3 regions of the Mesorhizobium sp. M0408 genome follow, and region 1 is predicted to be linked to each of the others. Evidence: predicted binding sites of a transcription regulator. Region 1 holds the regulator's gene; each other region holds the start of a gene.

Evidence for each region. The regulator LexA, encoded in region 1, represses DNA repair genes until DNA is damaged. The targets are predictions, from matches to a motif close to TGTTCNNNNTGTGTTCNG.
Region 2: NKI67_RS29705 (YifB family Mg chelatase-like AAA ATPase) is a predicted target of LexA. The motif match lies at 6,471-6,488, and genes of this name have one in related genera.
Region 3: uvrA (excinuclease ABC subunit UvrA) is a predicted target of LexA. The motif match lies at 5,141-5,158, and genes of this name have one in related genera.

What each region holds. Positions count from the first base shown of each region.
Region 1 is NZ_JAMYRO010000013.1:165,268-175,077, reverse strand. Features, by position in the region: gene NKI67_RS17520 (ComEC/Rec2 family competence protein) at 1-2,460, shown strand, start outside; gene lexA (transcriptional repressor LexA) at 2,454-3,188, opposite strand; gene kynU (kynureninase) at 3,636-4,883, shown strand; gene NKI67_RS17505 (hormone-sensitive lipase) at 4,980-5,810, shown strand; gene NKI67_RS17500 (molybdopterin molybdotransferase MoeA) at 5,818-7,023, opposite strand; gene moaC (cyclic pyranopterin monophosphate synthase MoaC) at 7,023-7,529, opposite strand; gene trpC (indole-3-glycerol phosphate synthase TrpC) at 7,532-8,344, opposite strand; gene trpD (anthranilate phosphoribosyltransferase) at 8,349-9,359, opposite strand; gene NKI67_RS17480 (SurA N-terminal domain-containing protein) at 9,356-9,810, opposite strand, start outside.
Region 2 is NZ_JAMYRO010000038.1:11,004-20,813, forward strand. Features, by position in the region: gene NKI67_RS29695 (hydantoinase/oxoprolinase N-terminal domain-containing protein) at 141-2,168, shown strand; gene NKI67_RS29700 (malate synthase G) at 2,425-4,596, shown strand; gene NKI67_RS29705 (YifB family Mg chelatase-like AAA ATPase) at 4,848-6,377, opposite strand; gene gshB (glutathione synthase) at 6,546-7,487, opposite strand; gene NKI67_RS29715 (GtrA family protein) at 7,706-8,080, opposite strand; gene NKI67_RS29720 (glycosyltransferase) at 8,088-9,095, opposite strand; gene NKI67_RS29725 (hypothetical protein) at 9,226-9,810, shown strand, end outside.
Region 3 is NZ_JAMYRO010000016.1:101,582-111,391, forward strand. Features, by position in the region: gene NKI67_RS19780 (hypothetical protein) at 111-311, shown strand; gene NKI67_RS19785 (DUF72 domain-containing protein) at 358-1,164, opposite strand; gene NKI67_RS19790 (GNAT family N-acetyltransferase) at 1,193-1,663, opposite strand; gene NKI67_RS19795 (DUF302 domain-containing protein) at 1,660-2,070, opposite strand; gene uvrA (excinuclease ABC subunit UvrA) at 2,070-4,991, opposite strand; gene NKI67_RS19805 (hypothetical protein) at 5,688-6,086, opposite strand; gene NKI67_RS19810 (ATP-dependent Clp protease proteolytic subunit) at 6,083-6,688, opposite strand; gene NKI67_RS19815 (SRPBCC family protein) at 6,715-7,209, opposite strand; gene NKI67_RS19820 (ArsR/SmtB family transcription factor) at 7,236-7,550, opposite strand; gene NKI67_RS19825 (cupin domain-containing protein) at 7,633-8,022, opposite strand; gene NKI67_RS19830 (single-stranded DNA-binding protein) at 8,231-8,743, shown strand; gene NKI67_RS19835 (OsmC family protein) at 8,867-9,292, shown strand; gene NKI67_RS19840 (MarC family protein) at 9,301-9,810, opposite strand, start outside.

The sequences.
Region 1 (9,810 bases):
GTGCGAGGCCGTGGTGCGGGCGAGGGCGAGGACGTTGGCAGCGGCGTCAGCGAACGCTTGCTGTTTGCCGCACCCCCGCCTGTCCTGCCGGCACCGGCATTGCTACCCGCTCCGCGCTTCGATGCTCCGTCGCTGCCGGCCAGCGACCCAGCAACGGTTCTCGTGCCCGCGGGCGAGCCCATCGTACGCCTGCCCAGGCGTTTCCGCCTCCCGTCACCGTCCCGTATCCGCAACAGCGTAACCTCGGCAGCCGGCCTGGAACTCGACCGCGGCATCGCCTTCCTGCTGGTGCCGGTGTTCCTCGCATGCGGGGTGGTCGTATATTTCGGGCTGTCGGTGGAGCCGGCCTTTCCACAGCCGATCGCAATCGCGCTCCTCGCGGCCCTTTGTGCCGTCGTCTCGCGGTCATGGCCCAGGACGCGCCTGTGCTTCATGGTGGCGCTGCTCTGCGCGCTTGGCGTACTTGCCGCCAAGTTCGAGACATGGCGTGTCGGAACGCATATGCTCGGCTCCGAAATCTCGACGCGGCTGACGGGTCGCGTCGTATCGTACGAGCCCATGGCGAGCGGCCGCATCAGGCTGACAATCGATGTGATCTCAACGGCCAGGCCGACACTGCGCTACATGCCGGAACGGGTCCGCGTTTCGGCGATGAAGATACCGGCTGAGCTGACCGCCGGTTCCGAGATCACCGGCTATGTGCGGCTGCTGCCGCCGACCGGCCCGGTGCGGCCCGACAGCTATGATTTCTCCTTCGACAGCTATTTCGCCGGTATCGGCGGCAGCGGCTTTTTTCTCGGCAATCCGAAAGTCGTGTCGTCGGGCAGCATGCCGCTTGCCGCGCAGCTTTCTTCCGCGATCGAAGACGCGCGCGAATCGATCGCCGACCATATCCGCAGCCGCATCGGCGGTGCCGAGGGCGAGATTGCTGCTGCGCTGATCGTCGGCGTGCGCGCCGGCATTCCCGAGGAGATCAACGAAGCGATGCGGCGCACCGGCATCTACCACATCATCTCCATCTCGGGGCTGCATATGGCGTTGGTCGCCGGCACCATCATGGCGCTGCTGCGGGGTGCCTTTGCGCTGTTTCCCGATTTCTCATCGCGACGGCCGGTCAAGAAATATGCCGCGGCCGCCGCGCTTTTTTCGATTGCGGCCTACCTCGTCTTTTCCGGCATTGTCGTTGCGGCCGAACGCAGCTTCATCATGCTGGCGGTGATGCTTATCGCCGTGCTGTTCGACCGGGCCGCGCTCACCATGCGCAACCTGGCGATCTCGGCCATCGCGGTCATCCTGGTGTCGCCGCACGAGGTGGTCGGTCCGAGTTTCCAGATGTCCTTCGCCGCGACGGCGGCCCTTGTCGGCGCCTATGCAGGCTGGTCCGATTACCGCGCCGGCAGGGCCACCACGCCGCCACCGCGGCGGTCGCCGCTACGCTTTGCCACTCGAAAGGTCCTGTTGGGCATGTGCGGTCTGGCGATGACCTCGATCATTGCAGGGAGCGCCACGGCGCTTTTCGCCATATGGCATTTCCAGCGCGTGGCGCCGCTCAGCCTGTTCGCCAATCTGGCCATCATGCCCATCGTCTCACTGGTCGTCATGCCCTTCGCCGTTCTCAGCGCGCTGGCGATGCCGTTCGGTGCGGATGGCCCTTTCCTCTATGTCATGGGCAAGGGGCTGACGGCGATGATCGCCCTGTCCGGGTGGATCTCGGAGCGCTCGCCGATCGATGCGGTCGGGCTGATTTCGCTGAGATCCGTCCTTCTGGTGACGATCGCCCTCGTCATTGCCAGCATGGCGACGACCTGGTTGCGGCTGGCGGCACTTCCTTTTGCGCTCGCCGGCTTGCTGACGACAACGCAGACACGCATACCCGACGTATTGGTCTCGGAGGACGCGCGGCTGGTCGCGCTGCCGATCGGCAGCGGTGAACTCGCGGTCAACCGGGCACGCCCGAATGAGTTCACCATCGACAACTGGAAACGCGCGCTCACATCAGAGGCCATCGTCGCGCCGGAAACGCCTGGAAAGAACGACCCGCAATTCGACATTGCCGATCCGGCCGACCTACCGCCGGGCATGCCGTTCATTTGCACGGACGGCCTCTGCCTTGCCATGCATCCATCCGGCGCGATCATCGCGCAAGCCAAGGACCGCGATACTGCGCGGCCAGCCTGCGCCTTTGCCAGCTTGATCGTCATCGACGACGCCACCGCCCATAACCCCTGCTACTACGACCGGCTGGTCCTCGTCGTCACCAAACGGCAACTGGCGCGCGCGGGAAGTGCCGCCGTCTATTTCGATCCACAAGCGGCAACACGCGCCGAGATCCGCTTCGCCGTCGAAAAATCATACCGGCCCTGGCACGTGCAGCGGAAATTTTCACGCGCGGCACGGGGCCTGCCGCCATACCGCAGGGCCGACAACCCCAAAGCCGGCGCCAAGGGCGGAGCTCAGTAGCGGCGGATCAGTCCGACGAGCTTGCCCTGCACCTTGACCCTGTCTGGTCCGAAGATGCGCGTCTCGTAGGCCGGATTGGCGGCTTCCAGGGCGATCGAGGCGCCCTTGCGGCGGAACCGCTTCAGCGTCGCTTCCTCCTCGTCGACCAGTGCCACCACGATCTCACCGGGGCTCGCCGTATCGGCATTGCGGATGATCACCGTGTCGCCGTCGAAAATGCCAGCCTCGATCATCGAATCGCCTTTGACCTCGAGCGCATAATGCTCGCCGCCCATGATCATATCCGGCGGCACCGAAATCGAATGCGTCTGGTGCTGGATGGCATCGATCGGCACACCGGCCGCGATGCGGCCCATTACCGGGATCGAAACGGCGGCGACGACATCGTCGTCATTGCCGGCTGCAGGGACACGCGACGATGTCGGCTTGCCCTGCCGAGGGGCGCCTTGCCCAAGGCTGCCCTGGATGACACTCGGCGAGAACTTGCGTGCCGCATTGAGGCCGGGGGCGATCGAGTCAGGCAGGCGTAGCACCTCCAGCGCACGGGCCCGGTTGGGCAAACGGCGAATGAAGCCGCGCTCCTCCAGCGCCGTAATCAGCCGGTGGATTCCGGATTTGGAAGCCAGATCGAGCGCTTCCTTCATCTCGTCGAATGAAGGCGGGATACCGCTTTCCTTCAACCTTTCGTGGATGAACATAAGCAGTTCGTGTTGTTTGCGTGTCAGCATAGCGACCCCCAACAGAATCAGAAAAACAAACCCAGAACAAACACTATCTGTTCCAGTTGTGTTCCGCAACTGTTTAAAGTTTAATGAATGCGTTAAGGCTCGGGAAACAAACGACGTCCCCTACCGGCGTACCGCATTTTCACCGCCGCGAGCCTCATCGCCTTGATTCTGCTTTCGTTTGCGCCCTTCTGGCCTCCTAGAAGGCGGCACTGGCATCGGCCGTCGGTCGGCAAAAGGCACGGAATTGAACCCGTATCGACTGTGCGGTTTGGTCAATGCACCGTGAACGAAACGAATTCAAAACGCCAACCTCGGGTTAAGTCCCGGTTTCCACCGCCTGGTCAGGCTGCTTCTCGCCGGTGGAGCCTTGCTGCGCGCAACCAGGTAATGGAAGAACAGTCGATGCGTGTCCGGCGTTGCGTTGGATCTTGGGGGAGCAGACAAATCATGACAGGAATTCCCGATCTCGTGGCCATAAAGGCGATGGATGCCGCGGATCCGTTGCGCGCGATGCGCGACCGCTTTGTGTTGCCGCAAGGAGTGATCTATCTCGACGGCAATTCGCTAGGAGCTGCTTCACGTGCCGCTTTCGATGAACTGCACAAGGCCGCGACCGAAGAATGGTCGCATGATCTCATCCGCGCATGGAACACGGCCGGCTGGTTCAACATGCCGCTTGAACTTGGCGACCAGCTCGGGCGCCTGATCGGTGCCGCGGCCGGCCAGACGGTGGTCTGCGACACGACATCGGTCAACATCTACAAGCTGCTGCACGCCGCCATGGCCATGCGACCGGAGCGGCAGGTCATCGTCGCCGAGGGCGATAGTTTTCCGACGGACCTCTACATGGCCGAGGGTGTGGTTTCGACGCGAAAAGATACGCTGCTGCGCCTCTCGGGGGTCGACGCGCCGACCATCGAAGAGCTGATCGACGAACGCACCGCCGTGGTGCTGGTCAACCACGTCAACTATAAGTCGGGCGAACTGCGCGACATGCCGGCGCTGACGCGCAGGGCTCAGGAAGCCGGGGCGATGATCGTCTGGGATCTCTGCCACACCGCCGGCGCGATGCCAGTCGAACTCGACAAGGCAAACGCCGATTTTGCCGTTGGCTGCACCTACAAATATCTGAATGGCGGCCCGGGCGCGCCTGCCTTCATCTATGCGGCTGAGCGGCATCTTTCCGACATCCAGCAGCCGCTCACCGGCTGGTGGGGCCATGCACGGCCCTTCGCCTTCGAGCCAGGCTATGCGGCCGGCACCGGCATCCGCCGGTTTCTGTGCGGCACGCAGCCGGTCCTGTCGATGCGCACGCTGAAGGGCGCGCTCGACATCTGGAACGATGTCGACATGACGGCGGTGCGCAAGAAGAGCATCGCACTGGCGGATCTGTTCATCGAGCTTGTCGAGGCAAAGTGCGGCACTTACGGGCTCACGCTCGAAAGCACGCGCGATGGGGAAAAACGCGGCAGCCAGATTTCATTCATGCATGAGCATGGCTACCAGGTCATGCGCGCGCTGATCGAACGTGGCGTGATCGGCGATTTTCGCGCGCCATCGACCATGCGCTTCGGCTTCACCCCGCTCTATGTCGGCTATGCCGATGTCTGGCAGGCCGTCGAAGTGCTTGAGGACATCCTGCGCACCGGTGCGTGGAAGGAAGCGCGCTTCGCCATCAAGGCGGCTGTCACTTGAGATTGATGCGAGAGCTGGAATCGTGAGGCTGGCGACGACGCGCCGCGCGATGCTCACGGCTACGTTGCAAGGCTATATTGCCAGGGAGGGCGCAGGGTGTTCGAACGTCACATTGCCGATTGGGACAACGCCTATGCCAACGGCGCCAACATAGCCGGCAGCGATCGCTGGCCGGCGGCCTGGATCGAGCCCGCGCGGGTTTTCCGCGACGTGCTTTCGACCGAGGGCAGGGCGCGGCTCGACATGGCCTATGGCGACAACCCACGCAACCGGCTCGATCTTTTCCTGCCGGCCATCAAGCCCAAGGGACTCGTGGTGTTCGTTCATGGCGGCTACTGGATGGCATTCGACAAGAGTTTCTGGTCGCATCTTGCCACTGGCCCTGTTGATCGCGGCTATGCGGTGGCGATGCCGTCCTACACGCTCTGTCCGCAGATACGCATTGGCGGCATCGTCAAGGAAGTCGGCGCGGCGATCGGCAAGGCGGCGGCGATGGTTCCAGGGCCGCTGATGCTGACCGGACACTCGGCCGGCGGCCATCTTGTTAGCCGGATGGTTACGGCGACGACGCCGCTGGCGCCCGAAGTGGTCCGGCGCGTTCGTCACGTGGTGTCGATCTCGGGGGTGCACGATTTGCGCCCGATCATGCGCACCGGCATGAACGAGACGCTGGCGATCGATGAGGCCGAGGCGCAGGCCGAAAGTCCGGTGCTGCTGCGCCCGATGGACAAGGCCCGCCTGACCTGCTGGGCCGGCGGCGGCGAGCGCGCCGAATTCCTGCGTCAGAGCGCGTTGCTGGCCAACATCTGGATCGGCCTGGGTACCGCGACCAGCTCGGTGGTCGAGCCTGACCGGCATCATTTCAACATCATCGACGGTTTGGCCGATCCAGACCATCCGCTGACCCGGACCTTGATTTCGGAGTGAGGCAGGTTCAGCGTAGCATCAGTACGTCGCAGGGGGAGCCCGCCGCCGCGGCAGGAGCGAACGGCGCGCGAACGATCAGCCCGTTGGCATCGGCCAGCATTTTCAGCATCGAGGAGTCCTGGATGCCGAACGGCGTCGCCACGAGCGTACCGGTGTCATCTATGACAACAGCCCGCACATAATCTTGCCTGAGATCGTTGGCCGGCATGGCAGCACCGAGCCGTGCCCGACGTATATCCTGCTGAAAGGCGCGGCCACCGAGCCGCGCCAGCAGCGGCTTCAGGAAGAGCTGAGTGCAGACCAGGCTTGCCACCGGATTGCCGGGCAGGCCGATGCAGCGAATGTCTCCCAGCCGCCCGAACATCAGTGGCTTGCCCGGCCGCATGGCGATCTTCCAGAAATCGAGCGTCATGCCTTGCCCGGTCAGCACGTCATGGACGAAGTCGTGGTCACCGACCGAGGCACCGCCCAGCGTGACGATGACGTTCGCGCCAGCCTTCACGGCCTTTTCAACCAGCGCAGCGATCGCCTCCCTGCGGTCCGGCGCGATGCCAAGGTCGAGCGCGCGCGCACCGACCGACTGTGCGGCAGCGGCGACACCATAGGCGTTGGAGGAGATGATCTGGTCGGGGCCAACATCGCTGCCCGGCGGCAGCAATTCGTCGCCGGTGGCGATGATGGCGACCAGCGGCCGTTTGACCACGCGCACCTCGGGGTGATTGGCCGATGCCGCCAGCGACAAGGCCGCCGGGTCGAGCAGGCGGCCTTTGGGCAGCAGGACATCGCTCTTGGCGAAATCGAGCCCGAGGCGGCGGATGTTGCGCCCCTGCACCGTCGGTTCCGTCACTTCGACGCTGCCGCCACCGAGATCGCGGACGTTCTCCTGGATGACGATAGTGTCGGCGCCTTCGGGAAGCGGCGCGCCGGTAAAGATGCGCACGGCCTGCCGCTGCTGCACCGTTCCGGCAAAGCCGCGTCCGGCCGGCGCCATGCCGACCACCGAAAGCCTTGCCGGTACGGACGCGATATCGGCCGCCCGCACGGCATAGCCGTCCATGGCGGAGGCGTTGAACGGCGGCTGGGTGCGGAGCGCCACAACCGGCTCCACCAGCACGCGGTCGGCGGCATCCAGCAGTGCGACGCGTTCGCCCGGCAGCGCTGCTGCGCCGTCCAGCAGGCGCTCGAGCGCCTCGGCAACTGGGACCAGCGCCATTATCGGCCTGCCTCGGTGGCCCCGTCTCCGGTGATCTTGTAGTCGCCGGATTTGCCGCCGGTCTTTTCAACCAGCCTGATGCCGGAGATGACCATGGCGCGGTCGACCGCCTTGGCCATGTCGTAGATGGTCAGGCAAGCGACCGAGACGGCACTCAGAGCCTCCATCTCAACGCCGGTCTTGCCGGTGACGCGGGTCAATGCTGTCACCTTCAGGCCGGGCAGCGCGGCGTCCGCCTCGATATCGACAGATATCCTGGTCAGCAGCAGCGGATGGCAAAGCGGGATCAGTTCATGCGTCTTCTTGGCCGCCATGATGCCGGCAATGCGCGCTGTGCCCAGCACGTCGCCCTTCTTGGCGTCGCCGGCGAGGATCATGTCCAGCGTCTCGGGCCGCATCGCGACAAAACCTTCTGCGACTGCCGTGCGCACCGTCTCAGCCTTGTCGCCGACATCGACCATGTTGGCTTCGCCCTGCGCGCCAAGATGAGTGAGGGCGGCCGCCATCCTCAAACGGCCTCTGCCGGCGCCTTGCCCGTCAACAGCAGGCGCGTTGCCGCGGCCACGTCCTGCTGGCGCATCAGGCTCTCGCCGACCAGGAAAGTCGCAATGCCGCTCTGCTCCAGCCGGCGGCAATCGTCGTGCGAAAAGATACCGCTCTCGCTGACCAGATGGCGGTCGGCCTGCACCATCGCTACCAGCCGCTCCGAGGTCTGTAGGCTGGTTTCGAAGGTCCGGAGATTGCGGTTGTTGATTCCGATCAGCCGCGACGACAGCTGCAGCGCGCGTTCCATTTCAGCCTCGTCATGCACTTCGACCAGCGCGTCCATGCCGAGCCCGAACGCTGTCGCTTCGAGTTCTCTTGCCAACGCGTCGTCGACGCTGGCCATGATGATCAGGATGGCATCGGCGCCCCATGCCCTGGCCTCGTAGACCTGATAGGGGTCGAACAGGAAATCCTTGCGCAATGCAGGCAGCTCGACGACAGCGCGCGCAGTGGTGAGGAATTCGGGCGCGCCTTGGAAGGAGGGTGCGTCGGTCAGCACCGAAAGGCAGGCGGCACCGCCCTTCGCATAGGCCCTGGCCAGCGTCGGCGGATCGAAATCGGCGCGGATCAGGCCTTTGGATGGGCTAGCCTTCTTGATTTCGGCAATCAGCGCGAACCTGCCGGATTTGCGCTTTGCTTCAAGGGCGGAAAGAAAGCCGCGCGGCGCGTCGGCATCCGTCGCCCGTGCCTTGATCTCGGCCAATGACACGCGCGCCTTGGCCGCCGCGATCTCGTCGCGCTTGTAAGCCTCGATCTTGCGCAGGATGTCGGACATGGTTTTAACCGTTCGAAATCTCGATCAGCCTGTCGAGCACTTTCAGCGAGCGGCCGCTGTCGATGGCCTGCGCCGCCGTTACCATGCCGTCGGCGAGGGTCGTCGCTTTGCCGGCCACCACCAGCCCGGCGCCGGCATTCATCAGCACCGTATCGCGAAAGGCGCCGGCTGCGCCGGCCAGCATGTCGCGCAGTGCCTGGGCGTTGTGGGCGGCGTCGCCGCCGCGCAACTCGTCCTTGGTGTGACGCGTCAGCCCGACTGCTTCCGGGGTCAGCGTAAAGCTGCGGATCTCGCCGCCGGCCAGTTCGGCGACAAGTGTCTCGCCGGTGGTGGTGATCTCGTCATAGCCGTCGCCATGGACGATCCAGGCATGGTCGGCACCAAGTTCCTTCAACGTTTCTGCCACCGGCATGATCCATTCGGGCAGGAACACGCCGACCATCTGCCGTCTGACACTCGCCGGATTGGAAAGCGGGCCCAGCAGGTTGAAGATGGTGCGGGTTCCGAGCTCGACCCGGGTCGGGCCGACATGCTTCATCGCCGGGTGATGCGCCGGCGCGAACATGAAGCCAACGCCGGCCTCGTGGATGCAGCGGCCGATCGTCTCCGGAGGGATGTCGATCTTGACGCCCAATGCGATCAGCACATCGGCGGCGCCGGTCAGCGAGGACAGTCCGCGATTGCCGTGCTTGGCGACGGGCACGCCGCTGCCGGCGATGACGAAAGCGGATGCGGTCGAAATGTTAACGCTGTGCGAATTGTCGCCGCCGGTGCCGACAATGTCGATGGCGCCCTCGGGGGCTTCGACACGCAGCATCTTGGCGCGCATGGTGGCAACGGCGCCGGCGATCTCGCTGACGGTCTCACCGCGCACGCGCAATGCCATCAAGAAGCCGCCGATCTGGCCGGGGGTAGCATCGCCGGACATGATGATGTCGAAGGCCTCGCGCGCCTCCTCGAAGGAAAGAGCGCTGCCGGCGGCGACCTTGGCGATGTGGATCTTCAGCGCGCTCATCTGGCCAGGGCTTGGGTTACGGCCGTCTGATCGATGCGGACGTCATATTGCGTCTGCAACTGCGCCACCAACTGGTCGAGCAGGTCGTCGGACATGCCGGAGGTGAAGGACTTCTGTGCGTCCTCGGGTACTGAGCTGGCATCGGCCCCGGCAGGCTCGAACACCTCGGCAACCTTGAACAGGATCTGTCCGTCGCCCGTAGGCGAGGGGATCAGCCCGGTGCCGCCTTCGCCGACGCCGAACATCGCGGCGGCGCCTTCCTTGCCGAAATCGACGTCGTCCGCATCGCGCTTGACGCCGCGCTTGGTCTGCTTTTCGAGTTTGAGCTCACCGGCGATCACCTCGAGCGTGGCGCCAGCCTTGAGACGCTTCTCGAGCTCCTGTGCTTTTGCGGTGAGCCGTTTGGTGGTCTCCGCCGCGGTCCAATCGGCCACGACCTTCTGGCGGACTT
Region 2 (9,810 bases), on a different contig from region 1:
CACGCGAGACGACCCCCTCTGGCCTGCCGGCCATCTCCCCCTCGAGGGGGGAGATTACGCTGCCTTGGCCCAGCGCTCGTGCCTTTATCGCCCGGCCCGTATCGGCTAAGGGGCGGGGCAGCAATTCTCCGGACCCGCCAATGACCGCCAACATCAAATCGCCACCCCTGTTCCTCGGCATCGACACCGGCGGCACCTATACCGACGCGGTGCTGTGGTCGGAAGCCGGCGGCCCCGGCGGAAAAGTGCTGGCCAAGGCCAAGGCGCTGACGACACGGCACGATCTGGCGGTCGGCATCTCCGGCGCGGTCGATGCGGTGCTCGAAATGGCCGGCACCGACCCGGCAGCGATCAAACTGGTGTCGATGTCGACGACGCTAGCCACCAATGCGCTGGTCGAGGGCCAGGGCGGCCGCGTGGCGCTGGTGATGATCGGCTTTGCCGAGGGCGACCTTGCCCGCGACGGGCTGAAGGCGGCGCTTGGCACCGACCCGGTGGTGTTCTGCCCCGGCGGCCACGATGTCCATGGCAATGCGGCAAAGCTCGATCTGTCCGGGCTGGAGGCAGCTTTGCCGGAACTGGAAAATTCGGTGTCCGGCTTTGCCGTCTGCGCCTATTTCGCCACCCGCAACCCGGCGCATGAGCTAAGCGCGCGGAACCTGATCCGCGACAGGACCGGCCTGCCGGTCACCGCCAGCCACGAACTGTCGGCCAAGCTCGGCGGCCCGCGCCGGGCGCTGACGACATTGCTCAACGCCAGGCTGATCTCGATGATCGACCGGCTGGTCGCGGCAACCGAAGGCTTTTTGGCCGCGCGCAACATCGCCGCCCCGCTGATGGTGGTGCGCGGCGACGGCGCTCTGGTCTCGGCCGCCTTTGCCCGCCAGCGGCCGATCGAGACCATCCTGTCCGGCCCCGCCGCCAGCCTCGTCGGTGCCCGCCACATGACCGGCCTCGACGATGCCGTGGTCTCCGATATCGGCGGCACCACCACCGACGTCGCCGTGCTCGACAAGGGCCGGCCGCGGCTTGATCCGGAAGGCGCCACCGTCGGCGGTTTCCGCACCATGGTCGAGGCCGTCGCCATGCGCACCTTTGGCCTCGGCGGCGATTCCGAAGTGGCGCTGGAGGATGGCGCGCTCAGCCCGAAGATCCTGCTCGGCCCGCGCCGCCTGGTGCCGCTGGCGCTGGCCGGCTTGATGCATGGCGAGGCCGTCACGGCGGAGCTCGAGCGCCAGCTGCGCGCGCCCAATCCCGGCCGCATGGATGGCCGCCTGGCGGTGCGCACCGGCGTGCCGGAGCGGCTGGCGGCCGGACTGACCGGCGCCGAAGCCAAGCTTTACGAGCTGATTGGTGCCGTGCCGCAGGCTCTCGACAGATTGCTGACCTCGAACGCCCAGAACGCCACCTTGAACCGGCTGGTGTCGCGCGGGCTGGTGCATGTCGCCGGCTTCACGCCGTCGGACGCCGCGCATGTGCTGGGCAGGCAGGCCAATTGGGATGCGGCCGCGGCGCGTCTGGGTGCCGAGCTGTTCGCGCGCAGGCGCGACGGCCGCGGCCAGTTCATCGCCGCCTCGCCGGAGGCGATCTCGGAACGGGTGCTGACCGCGCTGACCCGCCTGTCGGCGGAAGTCATCCTCGAGACCGCCTTTGCCGAGGACGGGCTGGATGGCGCGGCGACCGTCGCCCATGCCCTGGTCCAGCGCGCCGTCGACGCGCATCCCGGCATCGCCCGCCTCAGCGTCGCGCTCGACCGTCCGGTCATCGGCCTCGGCGCCTCGGCGCCGCTGCACTATGCCGGCCTGGCCGAGCTGGTCGGCAATCGATGCGTGGTGCCGCAGGATACCGATGTCGCCAACGCGCTCGGCGCCGTCGTCGGCCAGGTCCGGGTATCGGCCGAGGCGCGGGTCAGCCAGCCCAAGGAAGGGCTGTTCCGCGTTGCCTCAGGTGAAAGCGTGCGCGATTTCAACGACGAGGCGGCGGCAATCGCCGCGGCGGAGAAAGATGTGCGGGCGATTGCCGCCGGGCGGGCTAAGGACGCCGGCACCGACAGTGCCGAGATCGAAATCGCCAGCGAGTTCCGCGTCTCCACAGTAGAGGGCCAGCGCATGTTCATCGAGGCGCATGTCGTGGCGGTGGCGTCGGGAAGGCCAAGGATTGCGGTGTGAGCGCGTAATCTCCCCCCTCGAGGGGGAGATGTCGCCGAAGGCGACCGAGGGGGTCGCCGCGCATGAAGCGCGACCCGATTTGGTGCAAAGAAGAGTTGCACTCCACGCGAGGCGACCCCCTCTGGCCTGCCGGCCATCTCCCCCTCAAGGGGGGAGATCGGCAGCGAAAACGCCCTACCTTCACCCTGAGCTGAATTGACCCTGCCACCGTGACATGCCAAAGGCCCGGCCTAGCCTTTCGTCTGGAGAAGCCCTGATGACTGATCGCGTCGAGATCGCCGGATTGCGGATTGCCCGCGAGCTTCATGATTTTGTCGTGAACGAAGCGATGCCGGGCACCGGCATCGAGGCGGAGGCATTCTGGAACGGTTTTTCGGCCATCGTCCATGATCTCTCGCCAAAAAACCGGGCGCTGCTCGAAAAGCGCGATGCCATGCAGGACAAGCTCGACCGCTGGTATCGCGACAATGGCGCGCCCGTCGACATGGAGGCCTACAAGACGTTCCTCCGCGAGATCGGCTATCTCCTGCCCGAGGGGCCGGCGTTCAGCATGACCACCGAAAATGTCGACCCGGAAATCGCTTTGGTTGCCGGGCCGCAGTTGGTGGTGCCGGTGATGAACGCGCGTTATGCACTGAATGCCGCCAATGCGCGCTGGGGTTCGCTGTACGATGCGCTCTACGGAACCGACGCTATCCCGGAGACGGCCGGCGCCGAGCGAGGCAACAAATTCAATCCGGCGCGCGGCGCCAAGGTCGTCGCCTGGGTGAAAAGCTTCTTCGACGAGGCGGTGCCGCTCACGACAGGCAAATGGGCCGGCGTCAACGGGCTTTCGGTCGCCAACGGCATGTTGCGGCTCGGCGAGGGTGCCGGCGCCACCACGCTTGCCGACCTCAGACAGTTTGCCGGCTATCGCGGCGATGCCGCCGACCCCGAAGCCGTGCTGCTCACCAAGAACGGCCTGCACATCGAAATCGTTGTCGACCACAACAACCAGATCGGCCGCACCGATCCGGCCGGCATTGCCGATGTCGTGCTGGAATCGGCGCTGACCACGATCCAGGACTGCGAGGATTCGGTGGCGGCCGTCGATGCCGAGGATAAGGTGCTGGTCTACCGCAACTGGCTCGGCCTGATGAAGGGCGACTTGGCGGAGGAGATCACCAAGGCCGGCAAGAGCTTTGTTCGGAGGCTCAACCCCGACCGCACCTATACCGCGCCCGATGGCGGCACGCTGACCTTGCCCGGCCGCTCGCTGATGCTGGTCAGGAATGTCGGCCACCTCATGACCAATCCGGCGATATCAGACCGCGACGCCAACGAGGTGCCGGAAGGCATTATGGATGCGGCGCTGACGGCGCTGATCGCGCTGCATGACATCGGCGTGAACGGGCGCCGCGCCAATTCTCGCGCCGGCTCGATGTACATCGTAAAGCCCAAGATGCACGGGCCCGACGAAGTCGCCTTCGCCGTCGAGATTTTCGACCGCGTCGAGGCGCTGCTCGGCGTGCCCAAAAACACCATCAAGATGGGCATCATGGACGAGGAGCGGCGCACCACCGTCAACCTCAAGGAGGCGATCCGCGCCGCGAAAGAACGCGTCGTCTTCATCAACACCGGCTTCCTCGATCGCACCGGCGACGAGATCCACACCTCGATGGAAGCCGGCCCGATGATCCGCAAGGGCGACATGAAGCAGGCCGCCTGGATTGCCGCCTACGAAGCCTGGAACGTCGACATCGGGCTGGAATGTGGGTTGGCCGGCCACGCCCAGATCGGCAAGGGCATGTGGGCGATGCCCGACCTGATGGCGGCGATGCTGGCCGAGAAGATCGCCCATCCCAAGGCCGGCGCCAACACCGCCTGGGTGCCGTCGCCGACGGCGGCAACCCTGCACGCCACGCACTACCACAAGGTCGACGTCCATGCCGTGCAGGCGGCACTGAAGAGCCGGCCCAAGGCAAAACTCGACGACATCCTGTCGGTGCCGGTCGCGGTGCGGCCGAACTGGTCTCAGGCGGACATCCAGAAGGAACTCGACAACAACGCGCAAGGCATTCTGGGCTATGTCGTGCGCTGGATCGACCAGGGCGTCGGCTGTTCGAAAGTGCCGGACATAAACGACGTCGGCCTGATGGAGGACCGCGCCACGCTGCGCATCTCCTCGCAGCACATCGCCAACTGGCTGCATCACGGCGTCTGCACGCCCGAGCAGGTCATGGAGACGATGAAACGCATGGCGGCGATCGTCGACCGCCAGAACGAAGGCGATCCGCTCTACCGGCCGATGGCGCCGGATTTCGACAAGTCCATCGCCTTCCTCGCCGCGTGTGATCTGGTCTTCAAGGGCCGCGTCCAGGCCAACGGCTACACCGAGCCAGTGCTGCACGCGCGGCGGCTGGAGCTGAAGGCGCGGGATAACGGCTGAACCGAAAGCACGATGCACGCCGGCCAAGGGTAAGCGCCGGCGTCTCCCTCCCCCTTGAGGGGGGGTGGCCCGAAGGGCCGGGTGGGGTCGCCAATGCAGTGCGCCAACCCAATTCTGACGGTGCGCCTTAGGAGGAGCATCGCAACGCTCCGCACCTCGGTCGGTTTCGAAATGCGACAGGCCGAGCGTCTCACCGGCGACCCCACCCGGCCGCTTCGCGGCCACCTTCCCCTCGAGGGGGAGGGAAAACGCTACGCCGCCTGCGCCATCCGCTCCGAGCTCATGCGGTACGAAATCGCTTCGGCCAGATGAATGCGGCCGACCGTCTCGCTGGCCTCGAGATCGGCCAGGGTCCGCGCCACCTTCAAGACGCGGTGATAGGCGCGCGCGGAAAAGCCGAGCTTTTCGCTGGCATCCCTCAGCAGCGACAGGCCGGCGGCATCGGGCATGGCGATCTCCTCGATGACTGACGGCGAGCAATGGGCGTTGGTGGTGGCGGTCGCGCCGAGCCGCTCGAAGCGCTCGCGCTGGATCGTACGGGCGCGGGCAACACGTAGTGCGACGGCGGCACTTTTCTCCGCCCGGTCCGGCCGGATCAGATCGCTGGCCGAGACCGCCGGCACCTCGATCCTGAGATCGATACGGTCGAGCAGCGGGCCGGAAATGCGCGCCTGGTAGTCGGTGCGGCAGCGGTCGCCGCGCAGGCAGCGATAGCCGGGCTCGCCGGCCATGCCGCAGCGGCACGGGTTCATCGCCGCGACCAGCTGGATACGTGCCGGATAAGTAACGCGATGATTGGCGCGCGCGATCATGCAGTCGCCGGTCTCGAGCGGCTGGCGCAGCGCATCGAGCGCCTGCGGCGAGAATTCGGGAAACTCGTCGAGGAACAGCACGCCGTGATGGGCGAGCGAAGCCTCGCCCGGCCGTACGCGCAACCCGCCGCCGACCATCGCCGCCATCGAGGCCGAATGATGCGGCGCGCGGAACGGCCGCCGGTCGGTGAGTTTTCCTTCGCCGAGTTCGCCGGCCACCGAGGCGATCATCGAGACTTCGAGCAATTCCCTGGGCGCCAGCGGCGGTAGGATCGACGGCAGCCGCTGCGCCAGCATCGACTTTCCCGACCCCGGCGGTCCGACCATCAAAAGATTGTGGCCGCCGGCGGCCGCCACCTCCAGCGCCCGCTTGGCGGTCTCCTGGCCCTTGATGTCGGCAAGGTCGGGCAGGTCGCGCGCCGCGGCATGGATGCCGGCTTCCGGCCGTGACAGAACCTGCGTGCCGCGAAAATGATTGGCGATGGCGATCAGGCTGCGCGGCGCCAATATGTCGAAGTCCTTGCCGGCCCAGGCCGCTTCCGGCCCGCAGGCGAACGGGCAGATCAAGCCCTTGCCTTCGGCGTTGGCACCGATTGCCGCCGGCAGCGCGCCAGCCACCGCGGCGATGGTTCCGTCGAGCGACAATTCGCCAAGCACGACATAGCCGGCCAGCATGTCGCCCGGAATGGCGCCGAGCGCCGCCATCAGCCCGAGGGCGATCGGCAGATCGTAGTGGCTGCCTTCCTTGGGCAGGTCAGCGGGTGCCAGATTGACGGTGACCTTCTTCGACGGCATCGACAGGCCGGATGCATGCAGCGCTGCCTGCACCCGCTCGCGGCTTTCGGCTACAGCCTTGTCGGCCAGCCCGACGATGTGCATGTTGACCTTGCCCGGCGCGATCATCACCTGCACGTCGACCGGCACGGCCTCGATGCCCTGGAAAGCAACCGTGCGAACCCGCGCCACCATGTCTTCACCCCGGATGCAGGCTTTTGCCCCAAGCCTTTGCGATCATGCCGCGAACGGCGTCACCGGAGACAACCACAGATTTCCGGCGAAGGCAAGAACATTTGGGGAACAGCTGAGCGCCACGGCTGCAATGGTCCGGAACGCGGCCGCTTCCAGAAGCAATGTACGCTAGTTGCGCTTCTCCTCGACGGCATCCCAAAATAGGCTGGCGATGTCGGCGCCGCCGAAGCGCTGCACTTCGCGTATGCCGGTCGGTGAGGTCACGTTGATCTCGGTCATGTAGTCGCCGATGACGTCGATGCCGACAAGGATGAAGCCGCGCTCCTTCAGCGCGGGGCCGATGCGGGCACAGATCTCGCGTTCGCGCGCCGTCAGCTCGGTCTTTTCGGCGCGGCCGCCGACATGCATGTTGGAGCGGGAATCATGCTCGGCCGGTACCCGGTTGATGGCGCCGACAGGCTCGCCGTCAACCAGGATGATGCGCTTGTCGCCAGCCCGCACCTCCTTGAGGTAGCGCTGCACGATGTAGGGTTCGCGGAACAACTGGTCGAACATTTCGAGCAGCGAGGCGAGGTTGCGGTCGGCCTCGTGCAGGTGGAAGATGCCGGCGCCGCCATTGCCGTAGAGCGGTTTGACGATGATATCGCCGAACTCCTTGCGGAAGGCTGCGACCTCGAGAGGGTCCTTGGTGATCAGCGTGTCCGGCATCAGGTCGGGAAATTCGGTGACGAAGATCTTTTCCGGGCTGTTGCGCACCCAGGCCGGGTCGTTGACCACCAGCGTCTTCGGATGGATGCGCTCGAGAATATGCGTGGTGGTGATGTAGTTCATGTCGAAGGGCGGATCCTGCCGCAAAAGGATGACGTCCATCTCCGAAAGATCGGTGCGGACTTCTTCGCCCAGCGAATAATGATTGCCCTTCTCGTCGCGGACCTGCATCGCCTCGATACTGGCAAACACCTTGCCGTCGCGCAGCGACAGCCGGTCGGGCGTGTAGTGGAACAATTGGTGGCCGCGCCGCTGCGCCTCCAGCGACAGTGCAAACGACGTGTCGCCGGCTACCGACACGGTGGAGATGTGGTCCATCTGGACGGCGACTTTCAGGGGCATGGCAGCTCTCCGGCGCACTTGGAGCGATCCACTTGGACGCACAAAGTACGCTCCAACATTTCTTGAATCCATGCATCGTGCTTTCCGAAAATCGATTCCGATTTTTCGGGCCGATGCATCGACGACAGCGATATAAGGAAATCGGCGGCCTCTGCCAATCGGCCAAGGTCATGATGAGGCTGCGCTTCGCTTGGCGCAGATCCCAACGCGATGTGCCTTCAGCGGTCGAACACCAGCTTGGAATAGCCGAGGAAGGACAGCGCCATGGCGACCAGCGAGGCGACCGCAAGGGCTATGAGCGGCGACACCATCGGCAGTGCGAACAACATGACGCAATAGACGAGATAATTGACGACGCTGGTGGCAATGCCGACGCCGCCGTAGCGGGCGCCCTCATGCGCGATGCCCCGGCTGGAAGGCGAGAAGGTCAGGTGGCGGTTGATCAGCCAGGTGGCGGACAGCGCAAAACCGATCGAAATGATGCGGGCTGCCAAGGGGCCAAGCGGCGTTGCCGCCAGCACCAGCCAAAGCGCACCCGCGTCGGCGACGAAGCCGATGCCGCCGGCGACAATGAAGCGGGCGAGGCGTCCCATCTAGGCTCTAGGCCGCGCGCGGGGTCTTGCGCGGTCCGGCCTTCAAAGTCGCGAGCGCGCTTGCACGTTCACGTTCGACGCGACCGGAAGGCATCGACAGATAGAAGATGCGCTTCTGCTCGGCGCGGCCGCGCGACACCGAATCGAGGATCACCCCGGTCACCGCCGCCAGCATCGACAGCAGCAGCAGGCCGACCGACAGAACCCAGGTCGGCATGCGCGGCACAAGCCCGGTTTCGGCGAACTCGATCAGCACCGGCGCCATCAGAAACAGGCTTGATGCCAGGAAGAACACCGAAAAAGCGCCGAAGAAACGCAGCGGCTGCGTCTCCTTCATCAGCATGGCGAACATCCACAGGATCTTCGCGCCGTCGCGAAAGGTCGACAGCTTCGACGAGGAGCCTTCCGGCCGGCGGCCATAGTCGAGTCCGATCTCGCTGACCGGCAATTTGAGCTGCGAGGCGTGCACCGACATTTCGGTCTCGATCTCGAAACCGCCGGAAACGGCGGGAAAACTCTTGACGAAGCGCCTGGTGAAGGCGCGGTAACCCGAGAAGATATCGGTAAAGTCCGAGCCGAACAAACGTTTGTAGAGGCTGTTGAAGATGCGGTTGCCGAAGGCGTGGCCTGTCCTGCCGGCGTCGTTGGCGACGCCGCGCCTGGTGCCCACCACCATGTCGGAGCGCTCGGTCAGCAGCGTGTTGATCAGTTGCGGCGCGTCCTCCGGCGCATAGGTGCCGTCGCCGTCGGCCATCAGGTAGATGTCGGCCTCGATGTCGGCGAACATGCGGCGCACGACATTGCCTTTGCCCTGGCGCGGCTCGCGCACCACGATGGCGCCGGCGGCGCGGGCTCGGAGCGCCGTCAGATCGCGCGAATTGTTGTCGTAGACATAGATCGCGGCGGCAGGCAGCGTTTCGCGAAAGCGCCGCACCACTTCGCCGATCGTCAGCTCCTCATTGTAGCAAGGCAGGAGCACGGCGATGCTCGGCTCATGGCGCACTTCTTGTGGCATTTTTCGTCTCCGGATGCCCTGTGAGGCCCCTGACCGCTCAAGCGCCGGCCTCGCTCGGGCGGCTTTACTATTTATTGAAGCTGTTAAGGCTAGGTTTAAACCGCACCGTATTCCTTCCAAAGGTCCTGATATGAGCACAGCCGACGATGGCGCCTCCATTTGGAGGTCCGATATCGCGCTGGCGCTGCTTGCCACGTTGCCGGCACTTGCCGTCAATGCCCTTGCCGGCTTCCCGGAATTGACCAATGCCGGCGGCGACAACGACAATCTGCTGCGCCTTGTCGAAGTTCGCGACATGCTGGCCAGCCAGGGCTGGTTCGATCTGCACCAGTACAGGATGGGCCTGGAAGGCGGTTTCGTCATGCATTGGTCGCGGCTGGTCGATGCGCCGATCGCCGCCATCATCATCGCCGTATCGGCCCTGACCGGCAGCGCGGCCTTTGCCGAGAATGTTGCGCAAGTGCTGTGGCCGACGCTGCTCTTCTGCCTGACCGTGTTTTTCACCGCCCGCGCCGCACGCAGCTTTGCCGGTGACAGCGCCGTGCTGCCCGCTGTCGTGGTCGGCGCTGCCGCACTGTATTTCATTGGCATTTTTTCGCCTGGCGCGCTCGATCACCACAATATCCAGCTGATGCTGAGCATGGCCAGCCTGAGCCTATTGCTTGAAGCGCCAATGCGCAGGCCGGCGGCATTGCTCTCCGGCCTGTGCGCCGGA
Region 3 (9,810 bases), on a different contig from region 1:
CTTGGCAGATCAGGGGAAGGCGCGGCCCGCGTCGGCACGCTTGCGCGCAAGCCCTTCCAGCGATCTGTTGTCGTCCAACATTTCGGGTGCTTGGGAGCCAGGGCCAGTCAATGGAGCGCTATGTCGAGGACTACCAGAAACGACGGCTCACGGAGCGCGTCGATATCCTGACAGCCATCAACATTCTGAAATCGCAGGGGTATGACCACGACGAACTCATCGCGGAGATCACCAAGGTCTTCTATGTCGATCTCGATGCTTTCAACGAGATTGTCAGGGTTGATCGGCGTCCGGACGAGCGCGCCGCATAGCCGGTAATTGAGGACCCGGCCAGGCAGACCACCGACAGCGGGGGCGTCAGCCTGCGACCCGCTTCATCAGCGCGATGGCGCCGAATGGAGCGCGGACCTTGCCCTCGGTGATGAAGTAGACGAACACGTCGCGTGGCTTGACCGGCGCGTCGGTTGAAGGAGCGACACGCGGCAGGTCGGCCGGCACCTTGCCTTCCGCCCAGGCTTTTGCGCGCGCCGCCCATTCATCGAGCGCCTTTGGCGTGTAGCAATCGGGATTGTCGTCGCTGCCGGTCTGCAGCCGCGCATAGATGAAATCGCCGGTGACGTCGGCAATCCCCGGATATTTGGCGTGGTCGGCATAGACGATGGCGGCCTTGTGCTTTCGCGCCAAGGCGGCGAACTCCGGCACGACGAAGCTGTCGTTGCGCACCTCGACCGCATGGCGCAGCGCAACGCCGTCCTGCTTTTCCGGCAACAGCTTGAGGAAGGCCTCGAAATCGTCCGGGTCGAATTTCTTGGTCGGCGCGAACTGCCACAGGATCGGCCCGAGCTTGTCGCCAAGTGCCGCGACGCCCGACCCGAGGAAGCGCATGATCGATTCCCCGGCCTCGCCGAGCACGCGGCGGTTGGTGACGAAGCGGTTGCCCTTCAGCGAATAGACGAAACCATCCGGCGCCTCGTTGGCCCATTTGACGAAGGTCGGCTCCTTGAAGCTCGAATAATAGGTGCCGTTGACCTCGATAGTGAGCACCTGCCGGCTGGCATAATGCAGTTGCTTGGCCTTCGACAATTTGTCCGGGTAGAAGGACGTGTCCCACGGCTCGAAGGTCCAGCCGCCCATGCCGGCGCGGATTGTTCCTGATTGAGTCATGGTCGTCCTCCCGGTTTGCAGAAAAGGATCACGCGATGGCGGTCGTCTCGACGGCTTTCGCCATGTCGACGATCGTCCATCCTGGCCGATATGGATTGGGCCGGCGACCCGTTTCGCGAAAGCCGTAGGCCTTATACAACGAAACGTTCCGTTCCATTCTGGCATTGGTGTAGAGTCGGATTTCCGGCAAGCTCCACAAGCGCGTCTGTTGCTCGGCCCAGTCGAGCAGCCCGATGCCGAAACCCTTGCCCTGAAAGGCGGGCGCAACGGCGACGCTGAAGATCATTGTATGGTCCGCATGTCGTTCGAGAACGATCAAGCCGGCCGGCTGTCCGTCCTGCTCCGAAAGCCAGACCTCGCCGCGTTCTATGCGCGGCGCATAGTCCTCGGTGACGGGGATCGGCGGTGCGCCGAGCAGGGCAGTGTAGGGCGCGTAGGCGTCGGTGGTGAGCGAGATCACCATGGGGAGATCATCGGCCCGAGCGGCTCTCATGATCAAAACTGGCCCGCGCCGGCAGCGGCCGCAATCACCTTGTCCATGCCGGCCGCTATCGCGGCGACGGCATTGCGACTGGCGTCGCCCAAGCCGTGGCGCTCGGCGAGCCAGTGCGCGTCATTGTAGGAGAGCCAGACCTTGCCTTGCTCGTCCTCCCAGGCCAGTGCCTTGACCGGCAGATCGATGCCGGCAAGCTGCCGGTCCTGCATCAGCGGCGTGCCGCCTTTCGGGTTGCCAAAAATCAGAAGCTGGGTCGGACGCAGAGAAGCTTCGACACTGCGCGCACCGGCGGCGTGGTCAATGCGGGCGAAGACCAGCAATCCTGCACGTTCCACAGTCCCGACCAGGCGATCGATCGTTTCGGCCACGCCGAAGCGGCTTTGGACCGTGATGAGACCGTTCTTTGCCATCACTCCGCCGCTTCGCGCTTGCCTCCGGGGCGCCGCTCCAGCAATTCCCTCAGGAACTGCCCGGTATAGCTGCGTTTTTCGCGAACGATGTCCTCAGGCGTGCCGGACGCTACCAGCTCGCCGCCGCCGTCACCACCTTCGGGGCCAAGATCGAGCACCCAGTCAGCGGTCTTGATCACCTCTAGATTGTGCTCGATGACAACGACCGTGTTGCCCTGGTCGACCAGCTCGTGCAGCACTTCAAGCAGCTTGGCGACGTCGTGGAAATGCAGGCCGGTGGTTGGCTCATCGAGAATGTAGAGCGTCTTGCCGGTCGCCTTGCGCGACAGTTCCTTGGCAAGCTTGATGCGCTGCGCCTCGCCGCCCGACAAAGTCGTTGCCTGCTGGCCAACATGGATGTAGCCGAGGCCGACCCGTTTCAGCGTCTCCAGCTTGTCGCGCACACCGGGCACGGCGGCGAAGAAATCGACGCCTTCCTCGACCGTCATGTCGAGAACGTCGGCGATTGATTTGCCCTTGAACAGGACGTCGAGCGTCTCGCGGTTGTAGCGCTTGCCGTGGCAGACGTCGCAGGTGACGTAGACGTCGGGCAGGAAGTGCATCTCGATTTTGATGACGCCGTCGCCCTGGCAGGCCTCGCAGCGGCCGCCCTTGACGTTGAACGAGAAGCGGCCCGGCTGGTAGCCGCGCGCCTTGGCCTCCGGCAGGCCGGCGAACCAGTCGCGGATCGGCGTGAAGGCGCCGGTATAGGTGGCAGGGTTGGAGCGCGGGGTGCGCCCGATCGGCGACTGGTCGATATCGATGACCTTGTCGAGGAATTCCAGCCCCTCGATTCGGTCATGCTCGGCCGGATGCTCGCGCGAGCCCATGATGCGGCGCGACGCCGCCTTGAACAGGGTCTCGATCAGGAAGGTCGACTTGCCGCCGCCGGATACGCCGGTGACGGCGGTAAACGTGCCGAGCGGGATTTCGGCGGTGACGTTCTTCAGATTGTTGCCGCGCGCGCCGACGACCTTCAGCCGGCGGTTCTTCTTGGCCTCACGCCGCACTGCCGGCGTCGCCACTTCCAGCTCGCCCGACAGATATTTACCGGTGATCGAAGCGGGCGTCGCCATGATCTGCTGCGGCGTGCCCTGGGCGATGATGTGGCCGCCATGGATGCCGGCCGCCGGGCCGATATCGACGACGTAGTCGGCATGCAGGATGGCGTCCTCGTCATGCTCGACGACGATGACCGTGTTGCCGATGTCGCGCAGATGCTTCAGCGTGTCGAGCAGGCGGGCATTGTCGCGCTGGTGCAGGCCGATCGACGGCTCGTCGAGCACATAGAGCACGCCGGTCAGGCCGGAGCCGATCTGCGAAGCCAGCCGGATGCGCTGGCTCTCGCCGCCCGACAACGTGCCGGAGTTGCGCGACAGCGTCAGATAGTCGAGACCGACATCGTTGAGGAAGCGCAGCCGCTCGCGGATTTCCTTGAGCACGCGCACCGCGATCTCATTCTGCTTGTCGTTGAGCGATGCAGGCAGGTCGGTGAACCACTGGTCGGCCTTGCGGATCGACAGCTCGGTGACCTCGCCAATGTGCTTGCCGGCGATCTTGACCGCGAGCGCCTCGGGCTTCAGCCGATAGCCGCGGCAGGCCGGGCAGGGCGTGGCCGACATGAAGCGCTCGATCTCCTCGCGCATCCAGGCGGATTCGGTTTCCTTCCAGCGGCGCTCGAGGTTGGGGATGACGCCCTCGAAGGTTTTCGTCGTCTTGTAGGAGCGCAGGCCGTCATCGTAATGGAAGGTGATTTCGCGCTCGCCGGTGCCGTGCAGGACGGCTTGCTTTGCCTCCTCGCTCAAATCCTTGAACTTGTCGCCGAGCTTGAAGCCATAGGCAACGCCCAGCGCTTCCAGCGTCTGCGCATAGTAGGGCGAGCTCGACTTCGCCCAAGGGCTGACGGCGCCGGCGCGCAGCGAGACATTCTCGTCGGGCACGACCAGGCTGGCATCAATGGCGCGTTGGCTGCCGAGCCCGTCGCAGGTCGGGCAGGCGCCGAACGGATTGTTGAAGGAGAACAGCCTGGGCTCGATCTCGGGAATGGTGAAGCCGGACACCGGGCAGGCGAACTTTTCCGAGAACAGCATGCGTTCATGCGTCTCGTTCTTCGATTTGTTGACCGAATCCTCGCCGGTCTGGCTGGCGTCGAGCGGCTTGTCGGCAAATTCCGCCACCGCCAGCCCGTCGGCCAGCTTCAGCGCGGTCTCGATGGAATCGGCGAGCCGCGTCGCCAGATCGCCGCGCACGACGATGCGGTCGACGACGACGTCGATGTCGTGCTTGTACTTCTTGTCCAGCGCCGGCACGTCGGCGATCTCATAGAAGACGCCATCGACCTTGACGCGCTGAAAACCCTTCTTCTGCAGCTCCAGCAGCTCCTTGCGGTACTCGCCTTTGCGGCCGCGCACCATCGGCGCCAGGATGAACAGCCGGGTGCCTTCCACGACTGCAAGCACCCGGTCGACCATCTGCGAGACCGTCTGGCTCTCGATCGGCAGGCCGGTGGCCGGCGAATAGGGTACACCGACGCGGGCGAACAAAAGCCGCATATAATCGTAGATCTCGGTGACGGTGCCGACCGTCGAACGTGGGTTCTTCGAGGTGGTCTTCTGCTCGATGGAGATGGCTGGCGACAGGCCGTCGATCTGGTCGACGTCCGGCTTCTGCATCATTTCGAGGAATTGCCGTGCATAGGCCGAAAGGCTCTCGACATAGCGGCGCTGGCCCTCGGCGTAGATGGTGTCGAAGGCAAGCGACGACTTGCCCGACCCCGACAGGCCGGTCATGACGATCAGGCTGTCACGCGGCAGGTCGAGATCGACATTCTTCAGATTGTGTTCGCGTGCCCCGCGAATGGAGAGATATTTATGGTCGGCCATCGCCGGTCGCCGCCTCAGAATCTGGAATTCGTGGGATGGGCGGGTTTTCCCGACCACCCCCTATGTAGGCAATTTCGCCGCCTTTTCGAGAGACGCCACAACTCTCGACCAAAGCGTTTAACCGCCTTTCGCGCGAACGGGCAAGCGGAAAGAACAAAGGCCGAACACGCTCCTGACAAAAGCTGCCCGTGGGGCCGGCTTCCCAAAACGTCTCGCGATCACATTTTTCGGTAATCGGCTATTCAAGGTTGACGTCCCTGCACCGTGGGGGCAGACTCCAGACGTCAACGAAGCCGGCCGTCTTTCGATGGCCTCGCGGCCTGGGGCTAGCCTGCGAGACGCCGCGGGTTATGCGATGAGCGCTTCGACGACGACAGTCGCAACCAACAGAAGGAGAGCAGAGGCATGACTCCACCGGATTGTTCGTTGAGGCTCCACGTGTCGCTGGAGCCGCGGCAGGTATAAGTGGCCAGGGTCAGGCGTTTTCGCTGCCCGCCAAACGGACCTGCTGATCCCCATAAAATCAGAGACTGCTAGTCGGATCGTCGGCTGAGTGCCGCGAAGCATCCGAAATAAAATGCCGGCAGTACACTCCCGGCAATTTGGATTTCAGATCCAAGAAGCCCCGTCAGTTGCAAACGCAATGGCGGGGCTGTTCGTTTGAAGCGCAATATTTGTGGTTCACACCAGGCGAGCTTAGCGGCTGGAGGGCCTGATCCCGCCGGTAGCGACATCGATGGTGATGCTACCGGAAATCCGAACGTCGGTATCGCCAATCTTGAAGGTGCCGTTGCCGCTGCCTGGAGCCATATCGTCAGGCTCAGGCCGCGGCGCTGGCTCGGCGATGCGATAATCGCTGGTCACACCGGGCAGGGCGCCCTTTTGCGAAGACATCGAATTATCTTGGGCAAGTGCCATACCCACCAGCATGTTCGTGCCGGCTACGGTAGCGATAGCAAGGCATAACAGGCTGGACGAGCGGCTGGCGGTCATCGCCGGACTATAGTGCCGCGATAGCGGCAAGACCAGACCGATGTCGCTGAAATTGCGGGCGCTCAATCGCGTCAGTTCCGTCCGCCGGCCCGGCTCGTTCATGCGGCCTGCTTGCGAGTGTCGAAAACATGGTCGACGAGGCCCCAATCCTTGGCCTCCTGCGCGGTCATGAAAAAGTCGCGGTCGAGCGTGCGTTCCACTTCTTCGTAGGTGCGGCCGCAATGGCGGGCGTAAAGATCGGTCATGCGCCGCTTGGTGCGAAGGATGCCCTCGGCATGGCGCTGGATATCGGAGGCTTGGCCCTGGAAACCGCCGAGAGGCTGATGCAGCACGATGCTGGTGTTGGGTAGCGCGATCCGCCGCCCCGGTGTGCCGGCCATCAAAAGGAACGAGGCCATCGAGGCGGCGAAGCCCATACAAACCGTGGAGACCGGGCAGCTGATATACTGCATCGTATCGTAGATCGCGAAACCGCTGGTCACCACGCCACCCGGCGAGTTGATGTAGAGCGAGACCTCCTTGTCGGGATTGTCGGATTCCAACGACAGAAGCTGGGCGCAGACCAGCGCCGAGGTGCCGTCGTCGATCGCCCCGTTGATGAAGACGATGCGCTCGCGCAGCAGCCGCGAAAAAATGTCGAAGGCGCGTTCGCCGCGGCTCGACTGCTCGATCACCATTGGCACCAGATTGGCAAGGCCGCTCATCGGTTCTCTCCGTTGACTGTTGTCGTTCAGGCCGCGCGCAGGAAGAGGCGCGGCGTGTTTGCGGCGATCTGCTTGTGTCTGGGAGTGCGCGCTTCAAACGAAAGCCGGCAACCGGCGCCTGCCATCGCGATCTCCGGCACTGCTGCCCGAGCAAAACCATCATGGACGATGCGCAGATGCGTGCCGCCGGAAACGGTGCGGTCGAGCGTAAAGGTGACGATGCTGTCCACTGGGCTGTCGTTCATTGCGCTGTCCAGGGGGCTGCCGGGCGGCACCTGCGTATCGCCGGGCGCCGGCCGCTCCCGCCAGGAATAGCGCAGCAGCCGTCCGGGATCCGCGTCGAGGATTTCGCACTCGATCGGCGCATTCGGCGCTTTAAAGGCAAAGCGGTTGCCGATTTCGGGCTTGATGTCGTTCGGCATCATCCAGGCCGCGAGCAGGTCCGGCACCGTCAGCGCCCGCCACACCTTTTCCGGCGGTTCGGGCAGCTCGCACTCGAACTCGATCTTGTCTGCGGCCATTTCGGCGCGTTCTGTGCCTCGGCTGGTCATTGGTCCATGTCCTTCAAAACCGTCTTGAGTCTTTCGATGCGCTCTGGCCAGAACGCACGGTAGCGTTCGATCCAGCCGAGCAGTGGCGCAAGCCCCTTCGGATCGACGCGGTAATAGGCATTGCGACCGGCCCGGCGCTCGACCACGAGGCCGGCGCCGCGCAGCACTGCGAGATGTTGCGATACCGCCGGCTGCGATACCGGTATGCCAGTGCGCAGTTCCGACACCGTCATCTCGCCGTCGGCGAGCCGCTCATAGACGGCGCGACGCGTTGGATCCGCTAGTGCCCGAAAAATGTCTGCTTCGATCATGCCGAAAGCATAAGTCAATACTTATCGGTTTGGCAAGCCGTGTTTTTTAAGACAGGCGGTGTTTTTTAAGACAGGCGAGGTTTTACAAACTCGCTGGAGGCCAGCGTCTCACCATGTCGGGGGATCCGTTGAACGTCGCCTCGAAAACTGGTGACGCGAGCACAGCATGAATATGAAGCAATTCGGAGCCGACGTTTCGGAAGCCATGTTGCCTGTGCGCGGCAACAACAAGCGACTGTCCGGCAGTCAAGACGAGATGCTCTTCGTCGATCCACATCTCGGCCCTGCCAGCGATGACGGTAAGCACTTCCTCGACCGGGTGCCAATGTGTCGGGGCGCCAACCGCGGGTTCGACCCATTGTTCGAATATGCAAAGTTGAGTTGCGCCGTTGCAGGCCGAGACATGCATGCGGGTCTTTACTCCCGTCCGCCATTCTTCTTGCGGCTGATCGTCGTGCGCAACCATCTTCATGCGTTCGCCTCGATCCCATGGTCTGTGGAAATTCGACGCCAAGACACTACTTCTTACTGACAACTATTGACAGTGCAGGGCCTCTCCTATAGAACGAAAAGAGAACAAAAACCTTGTGGGAAAAGGCAGCGACGACAGGCAGGGATTGTCCATAGCCTGTAAGGTGCGGCGACAAAAATTCGGTTTCGGATGAGCGCGGAGAAGTATCATGGCGGGTAGCGTCAACAAGGTCATTCTGGTGGGCAACCTCGGGGCGGACCCTGAAATCCGCCGCTTGAATTCGGGTGACCCGGTCGTCAACATCCGCATCGCGACGTCGGAAAGCTGGCGCGACAAGACATCCGGAGAGCGCAAGGAAAAGACCGAGTGGCACAATGTCGTGATCTTCAACGACCAGATCGCCAAGGTGGCCGAGCAGTATCTGAAGAAGGGCATGAAGGTCTATGTCGAGGGCCAGCTGCAGACGCGCAAATGGCAGGACCAGACCGGCAATGACCGCTATACGACCGAAGTCGTGTTGCAGAAATTCCGCGGCGAGCTGCAGATGCTCGATGCGCGGGGCGAGGGCGGCGGCCAGGTCGGCAACTATGCCGGTGGTGGTGCGAGCCGCGGTTCCGATTTCGGCCAGTCCGGCCCGGGCGAAAGTTTCAATCGCGGTGGCGCCAACAAGGGCGGCGGCGGTGGTTCGTCGCGCGAGCTGGACGACGAAATCCCGTTCTGATTTCTCGGGGCGGACTGCCCTTGCGACGAAAAGCGCCGGCACCTTGGCCACGAAATGGCGTCCCGAAAATCTGTCTTGGATTTTCGGGACGTTGTGCGTTTGAGCGGTGAAAGGACGTATCAGGTGAAGGCAAGGGTCAAATGGGTCGAGGAGCGCACTTTCGTTGGCGAGTCCGCCAGTGGGCACAAGCTGGTGCTAGGCACTGCGTTCGGGCCGGAGGGCAAGACGCCGGGGCCGAGCCCAATGGAACTGGTGCTGATCGGCACTGGCGGCTGCTCGGCCTATGACGTGGTCCATATCCTCGAAAAGGGGCGCGAGGCGGTCGAAGATTGCGTGGTCGAACTCGATGCCGACCGTGCAGAAGCCGATCCCAGGGTGTTCACCCGCATTCACATGCATTTTGTCGTCAAGGGCCGGGCGCTATCACACGACAAGGTGAAGCGGGCGATCGGGCTTTCGATCGACAAATACTGCTCGGCCTCGGCAATGATGGCCAAGACTGCCGAGATTACCCACGACTTCGAAGTCATTGAAACGACAGCGAAGTAGGGTTGTCCCTACGTCGCCATCAGCGCCTTGATGCCGTCGGCGACGAACTGTACGGCGAGCGCCGCCAGGATGACGCCGAGCAGCCTTGTCAGGATCGAACGGCCGGTTTGGCCGAGGATACGGTCGATGCGCTCTGACAGCACGAACACCAGGTAGGTGATGACGAGGCAGATGGCGATGATGCCGACAAGGGCTGTCTGCGCCCCCAAACCCTGAAACGAGCTTGAGAGCAGGACGGTCGCCGAAATCGCGCCGGGACCGGCAATAAGCGGGATCGCCAGCGGAAAGGCGGCGATGTTGTGGATCATGTCCCTGGTGATGGCGACGTCGCCGATCTTCTCCTTGCGGTCCTGCCGGCGCTCGAACACCATTTCGAAGGCGATGAAGAACAGCAGAAAGCCGCCGGCGACGCGGAAGGCCGGCAGAGTGATGCCGAAGACTGACAGGATCGACGCGCCGGCGATTGCGAACAACGCCATTACCAGGAAGGCGATGACCGAGGCGCGCACGGAGACCTG